2 regions of the Brevibacillus sp. YAE8 genome follow, and region 1 is predicted to be linked to the other one. Evidence: riboswitches for the same ligand, from Rfam matches in the RefSeq annotation. Region 1 holds a riboswitch; the other holds the start of a gene.
What was found. A riboswitch is a leader RNA that binds a small molecule or an ion and turns the genes downstream of it on or off. The one in region 1 is predicted to bind lysine.
Positions count from the first base shown of each region.

Region 2: linked by a shared signal. The riboswitch ahead of AC27IT_RS09155 (amino acid permease) and the one ahead of AC27IT_RS04055 (aspartate kinase) in region 1 are both predicted to bind lysine.

Region 1 covers NZ_BAAIYG010000002.1:252,989-256,619, reverse strand. The annotation lists gene uvrC (excinuclease ABC subunit UvrC) at 1-775, shown strand, start outside; lysine riboswitch at 862-1,048, shown strand; gene AC27IT_RS04055 (aspartate kinase) at 1,293-2,534, shown strand; gene AC27IT_RS04050 (DUF2507 domain-containing protein) at 2,662-3,114, opposite strand; gene AC27IT_RS04045 (succinate dehydrogenase cytochrome b558 subunit) at 3,440-3,631, shown strand, end outside.
Region 2 covers NZ_BAAIYG010000004.1:267,787-271,417, forward strand. The annotation lists gene AC27IT_RS09135 (alpha/beta fold hydrolase) at 1-90, opposite strand, end outside; partial or broken gene AC27IT_RS09140 (inositol monophosphatase family protein) at 359-862, shown strand; gene AC27IT_RS09145 (CGNR zinc finger domain-containing protein) at 902-1,459, opposite strand; gene AC27IT_RS09150 (DinB family protein) at 1,627-2,121, shown strand; lysine riboswitch at 2,237-2,423, shown strand; gene AC27IT_RS09155 (amino acid permease) at 2,537-3,631, shown strand, end outside.

The sequences.
Region 1 (3,631 bases):
GGTACAGATGGCTTGTGAAAACGCGCGGATCGCCCTGCAGGAAAAGTTCGCCCTGATGTCCAAGGACGACGCGCGGACCGTTCAGGCGGTGCACAACCTGGGGCATGTGCTGGGGATCGGCGTCCCGCACCGGATCGAGGCGTTCGACAACTCCAACATCCAAGGAACCGAGCCTGTGTCGGCGATGATTGTCTTTACGGACGGCCGTCCGGACAAAAAGGAATACCGCAAGTTCAAGATCAAGACAGTCGAAGGGCCGGACGATTACGGCTCCATGCGCGAGGTAATCCGCAGACGGTATTCGCGCTTGCTGAAGGAAAACCAGCCGCTGCCCGATCTGATCGTCATCGACGGGGGCAAAGGGCAGATCAGCGCCGCCATGGACGTGCTGGAAAACGAGCTGGGGCTGTACATCCCGGTCTGCGGCCTGGCCAAAGACGAAAAGCACAAAACCGCGCAGTTGATGTACGGCGATCCGCCGGAGCCGGTGAATCTGAAGCGGGACAGCTACGAGTTTTACTTGCTGCAGCGCATTCAGGACGAGGTGCACCGGTTTGCGATTACGTTTCACCGACAATCCCGGACGAAGACGATGCTCTCCTCCCAGCTCGACGAAATACCGGGCATCGGCGAAAAGCGGCGCAAGCTGTTGTTTACCCATTTTGGCTCGCTGAAAAAAATGCGCGAGGCGACGGTGGAGGATTTCCGGCAGTTGGGGATCGGCGACAAGCTGGCGAAGCAGATTATCGCCCATTTGCGCAAGCTGGAATCGTAACGTTTTTTTCAAAAAGCAATTGAACCGTTCGGATTCCCGTGATATAATGCGTTTCAAACAGAATAGTTAGCCTCACTTCCCTTATGAAGTGAGGTAGAGGCGCGAAAACCAAGAGTACCACCCTGAGATCGGGTATCTGTGAAGGGAGCGGGAAAGGGGAATTCGCCGAAGTGTGGAGGAAAACCCGTAGTTCTCCATGCTGGGTCTGCATTGAACAAGTGCAGGACTGTCATCTGGCTCTTAACCGGCGTCAGATGGAGTGCTATCTCACGGTGTGTCAATGTGAGCGGTGATAGGTGTTGTCCTGTCATGTGCTGCATTGTCCGCGTGTATTGGGAGGGAGGAACCGGTATGTCGAAACAGTAGGCAGCGGCAGGTACTTATTCCTTGTCGGTGCCTTTTTTATAAAGTGACAGGTAAAATTTTCCATAAACGAACAAGCGAAAACAAGCTAATAAAACGAGAGAAAACGATACATTCTACAAACATTGGATATGAGAAAAGGGAGAGAAGCCGCATGGGGTTGATCGTGCAGAAATACGGAGGCACCTCTGTAGGGACTATTGAGCGAATTTTACGAGTTGCGGACCGAATTATCAGCTACAAAGAAGAAGGGCATGACCTGGTAGTCGTCGTGTCTGCGATGGGCAAATCTACCGACGTCCTGGTAGATATGGCCAAACAGATCAGCGCCTACCCTTCCGAGCGTGAAATGGATATGCTGCTGACCACGGGGGAGCAAGTATCGATCGCATTGCTCGCGATGGCCTTGCATTCCAAAGGCTACGATGCCATTTCTTTGACTGGCTGGCAGGCCGGAGTGACGACAGAAGCGATCCACGGCCGGGCGCGGATCAAGCAAATTGATCCACAGCGCATTCAGGCGGAGCTCGGTCGAGGCCGCGTCGTGATTGTGGCAGGGTTCCAAGGTCTTAGCGACGAAGGAGAAATTACAACGCTCGGCCGCGGTGGATCGGATACATCGGCGGTTACGCTGGCAGCCAGCCTGAATGCTGACAAATGCGAGATTTTTACAGACGTTTCTGGCGTTTACACGGCCGACCCACGCATGGTGCCGGCAGCAAGCAAGCTGAATACGATCTCGTATGATGAAATGCTGGAGCTTGCCAATCTCGGCGCAGGCGTCCTGCATCCGCGTTCGGTGGAGGCTGCGAAAAAATACAAGGTACGGCTGGTGGTCCGCTCCAGCTTTACTGCCGAAGAGGGTACGTACGTTGAGGAGGTTGCCAACATGGAAACAGGAAGAGTAGTAAGTGGAGTCGCGCATGACGAAGATATCGCCAAAGTTACGGTTGTCGGGATGCCTGCAAAGGTGGGGACTCTTTCCCGCCTGTTCAATACACTCGCAGACAACCAGGTGAACGTCGACATCATCATTCAAAGCTCCTACGATGCCGCTGTCACGAACATTTCGTTTACGGTCGCGGCAGATGACTTGAAAAAGGCGCTGGATACGCTGGAAAACAACAAAGCGGAGCTGGGCTTCGAAAAAGTCGACTTCGAGCAAAACTTGACCAAAGTGTCCATCGTCGGCTCCGGCATGGTGAACAATCCGGGGGTTGCCGCTGAGATGTTCCGCGTTTTGGCTGAAAAAGAAATTTCTATTAAAATGGTTTCGACGTCGGACATCAAAGTGTCCTGCGTTATTCCTGCTGGCCAAACCGAGCTTGCCGTTCGCAGCCTGCATACGGCATACGGACTTGATGTGGCGGAAACAGCAGTCGTGCACGGCTTATAAGAAGCAAATGCTCCCTCGCCCGCTGGCAGAGGGGGCATCTTTTTGAATGATTCGCGAGTGCGGGTTCCCGCTGCCTTTTGCAATGACAAAAGTATGGCAGTATCCCGCACAAAGGCGAACGGCTTGTTTATTTTTGCGTCCGCACCTTGATAAGAATGCGGGACGAGCTTTCGATCTCCAGTTGTGCGGACGTGTCCTTGCCCTTCCACTGCTCGATGCTGCCGGCGATGATTCCGGCTTCCAGTGACAAGGCGCGGCTGAGCCGCTCGGGCGTTTGGTAGTTGTAGATAGTGTGCGAGAGCTTGTAGACGATCGCGTCTGCCGTTTCTTCCACGAGATCGAGCTGTCCCAGCCCAAGGCGGATAAAAGGGAGAATCGGGCCCGTGGAAGACTGAACCGGAATTTTCCGGCCGATGTCTTTGCCCAGCCAGTACAATATCGGGCTTTCGCTGTCTCCCAATAAGGCGTTCGTCAATGTTTCGCGGAGCAGATGGTAGCCGAGATAGGGCATGTGCATGCGTTCGGCCACCGGAATCGTGTGGGGCGGCAACAGGGCTGCCAACTGATCGGTATCTTTCATCTCGCTTCCCTCCTGTCTGTACTAGATTATGAGAGGGAGGCTTGCTTCATGACCGATTAAGAGAAAAAATAGTGAAACTAAACAAAGTTATTCTATCAATGTATTTAGTCTACTGATTGTCTTGACGCTATGTGTCGACAAGAGTACAATTGGATTTGGTCAAAGTTTTGCCCAACTTTTTTTCGTATTTTGACACATTCCGACAAAGTTAGGCGTGGAGAGAGCTAACGGTTTTTTGGCATGTCTAATGGGTCAGGCAATGGGTTAGGATATGGGAGAAAGGTCCATAAAAGAGCGCTACATACACTGAAAGGGGGACCATTGTATGGCGAAAGGCCATAGCTTTCTCAGTCACAAGCTGCACTCACTTCTTGGTTTGTTTCCGATCGGGCTCTTCCTGCTGTTCCACTTGACAGCCAACTACCAGGCGACCCGTGGAGCCGAAGCTTTCAACCAGACGGTAGGTCTGATTGAAAACGTTCCACTTCTGCTTGTAGTTGAATTTGTCTTCATCTAC
Region 2 (3,631 bases), on a different contig from region 1:
ATACGGCCGCAAATACCAGATCGCTGTACAAGCTCCGGCGAGCAACAGCAAGACCAGCACCCTCCACCATCGTTTCCGTTTCCGACTCATTCCGCCACCTCGCTTCCGTTCCCTTGTTGCTTGCTTCTTATTATGTCTCAATCTTCCTTTCCATGTGCGCCATTTGCCCATTCCCGTCAAAAAGCGTGCACATGTATTGACGGCAACCTGTTTTATTAGTAGTACTTTTACATACCACTAATAAAAATCGTGTCGTTTGCCCTTGGCTGAACAGCTTTCAAACCAATGGGCCAGACCGCTCTTGAACGCGGAACGTGCGCTGTCGCTGCGCCGAAGGACACGATCCAAACAAGAAAGGTTGGGGAACCGTTATGAAGCAAGACGATGTGTTGTACTGCGAAGCTTTGCTGCGAAAAGTCGGCCAGAGACTGTTTGCCGAATTTGCGCAGGAGCCAGCCTGCACGAGCAAGCAAGCGATGAACGAACGTTTTCGCGCCTTAAATCGCAAGCAGAAGAGCTGCTCCGGCACGGCTTGGCGGAGCGCTTTCCCGCGTATCGCTGGTCCGATGCAGAATTTGATGCCTCCCTGCAAAAACAGCCGGAATACTCGACCCCGTACTGGATTTGCAATGCCATCGACGGAGCCGTCCACTTTTTGCAAGGCATGCCGATGTGGGCCGTCTCTCTCTGCCTCGTCCGCGACGGTCAGACGGCCGTTTCCTTTGTGTACGACCCTTGCCGGGATGAGATGTTTACTGCCATTGCAAGACAGGGCGCTTTTTTGAATGGCAGCAAAATTAGTGTCTCGGCCAAAACAGCGCTGTCCGAATCCGTCCTGGGCACGCTGTTTGCGTCCTCGGAACCGATGAATCTCTCCGTCGGCAAGCTTACGGCCGATTCCTTACTTTTTCTCCTTTTGCCGCTCCCGAAAACGGCGCACCTTCATGAGATTGCCGCACATTTTGTCATCGCACCAGCGGCGTACCCGATTGCGGCTTTCATCGTAAAACACCCATCGGCAGTCCTCGTTGTCGCAAATCTTGATGCGCTGCACGTGCTCAGGAAGCAGCAGCGTGGCAAAGGAAGCCGCGATGCGGGCCATCACCAGCTCCCAGCCGCTGGAGGCGCTGACCAGCTCCTGCTCATACCCGCTCTCCTTGCCCGCAGAGATGACGCGAACGTGAAAAGGCGCCTTCGCGAGCGTCTGATTCAGCTCCTCCAGTTCCTCCTGCCGCAACGCTTCCCCGCGCACGACCCGCTCCAGCAGACTGCGCATATATTCGCGCAAACGCAACAGCGCCACTGCACTCGCCTCATCAATAGGCAATGGGGCGTGCAAAGCGTATTCCCGCAAAAGCTGCTCCAGCCATTCCTGCTTCGCCAGCCGATTTTCCCTGCGGCCAGACCCGCGCCAATCGCGCCAATCACTGTTTAAAAAATCAATGCACAGCCAGTTCACTCCACTCTTCCCCCATCTGCTTTTCGTTTCTTTTGCTTCTTGTATGCTCAGCCTGTGTATGGTATTCTCTATCTGTAACCAACATAAAATATTTAGGTGGTTACAAGCTGCTTCTTATTGCCATTATAACGTTTCACCAATCTGTTTGACAGACGAGGAGGAACCACATGAATCGGATGGAACTGCTTGTTCACGAATGGGAATGCACGTATGACAAAGAAGACTGGTTTCCGCCGCTCAAGCACGCCCTGGCCGGCGTAACGGCTGCGCAAGCAAGCTGGCGGCCGGAAGGCGCGGCGGCGAACACGATTTGGGAAAATGTCAGCCACCTGCTTTACTTCAAGGAACGGTTGCTGCACCGTCTGTCCGGCACGGAATTTATCAATACCGCCGAGACGAACGACGACACGTTCCAGCCTTCGGGAGCGCCCGACGACGAAGCAGCCTGGCAGGCCACCGTACAGCGGATGGAAACCGTCCATCGCCAAATTCATGAAAAGCTCGTCGCTCTGTCAGACGAAGCGTTCGACCAGCCGCTTCCGAGCATCCCTGCCGGGCAAAGCGTGATGAGCATTATTTTGCACGACGCTTTTCACACAGGGCAAATCGTGCAGATCCGCAAGTTGCAAGGCTCCTGGCCTGCACGCCGATCCTTTTTGTAGCAAAACCTCTCCATGCCAATATTTTGCAGCGCAACTTTTTTCGTTGATAAATAACCGTCAATCTTATATAGTTGATAAATAAATCAATTTCATACATGTTATCCTCATCATTCACGGTGAGGGTAGAGGTCGCGGCTTTTATGTCATCCTGTACGAGATTCAGAAGAAATCAATGACTCCAGGAAAGGGAAAAGCCGCCGAAGCTCATGGCGTATCTCTGTGCGCATGGGCTGGGGCTGTACCCGAAAGGGACAGAACTGTCACGTTTGCTTGCCGGGCAAACGTGGTGTGCTATCTTCAGTGAAGGCTTGGTGGGGATTGGATCATACCGCCCTGTGCCGTTTTTTGGCTATTGGCGGTTTTTTCTTTTCCGACCGACCTTCTCAAATTTTTAGAAAGGTCGTGCAAGCAGCATATGTCACAGAATCAACTGCAACGTGGTTTGAAAGCCCGCCATCTGACGATGATCGCCATCGGCGGCTCCATCGGGACGGGCCTGTTCCTGGCGAGCGGAGGCTCGATTCACGAGGCTGGACCGGGCGGAGCCTTGGTCGCCTACATCGCCATCAGCATCATGGTTTACTTTTTGATGACCAGCCTGGGGGAAATGGCTGCCTTCATGCCTGTATCCGGCTCGTTTTCTACGTACGCCACCAAATTCGTCGATCCGTCCCTCGGCTTCGCGCTGGGCTGGAATTACTGGTACAACTGGGCGATTACGATTGCCGTCGAGCTATCCGCTGCGGCGCTGATTATGAAATACTGGTTCCCGGATACTCCCGCCATCTTGTGGAGTGCCCTGTTCCTCGTCCTGATGTTTGCTCTGAACTTGTTGTCTGTCAAAGGCTACGGCGAATCCGAATACTGGTTTGCCCTGATTAAAGTCGTGACCGTCATTGTCTTTATCATAATCGGTGTTTTGATGATTTTTGGCATCATGGGCGGCGAAGCAGTCGGCTTCCAAAACTTCACCAAAGGCGACGCGCCATTCAACGGCGGCTTCATGGCCCTCCTTGGGGTATTCATGATTGCCGGGTTCTCCTTCCAGGGAACTGAGCTGGTCGGTGTGGCCGCCGGGGAGAGCGAAGACCCTGCCCGCAACATCCCGAAAGCGATTCGCCAGATTTTTTGGCGCATCTTGCTGTTCTATATTTTCGCGATCCTGATTATCGGGCTGCTCGTTCCGTACGACAATCCGAATCTCATCAGCGGAGACATTACCGATATTGCCATCAGTCCGTTTACGATCGTGTTTGAAAAAGCCGGCTTTGCCTTTGCCGCCTCCGTAATGAACGCAGTCATTCTCACTTCCGTCCTGTCGGCGGGGAACTCCGGCATGTACGCTTCCACCCGTATGCTGTGGGTGCTGGCGAAGGAAGGCAAAGCTCCGAAATGGTTTGCCAAAGTGACACGCAACGGCGTCCCCGTCAATGCCCTCATCATGACGGCTGCCATCGGCGCGCTGGCGTTTTTGTCCTCGCTGTTCGGCGATGGCGAAGTGTACGTGTGG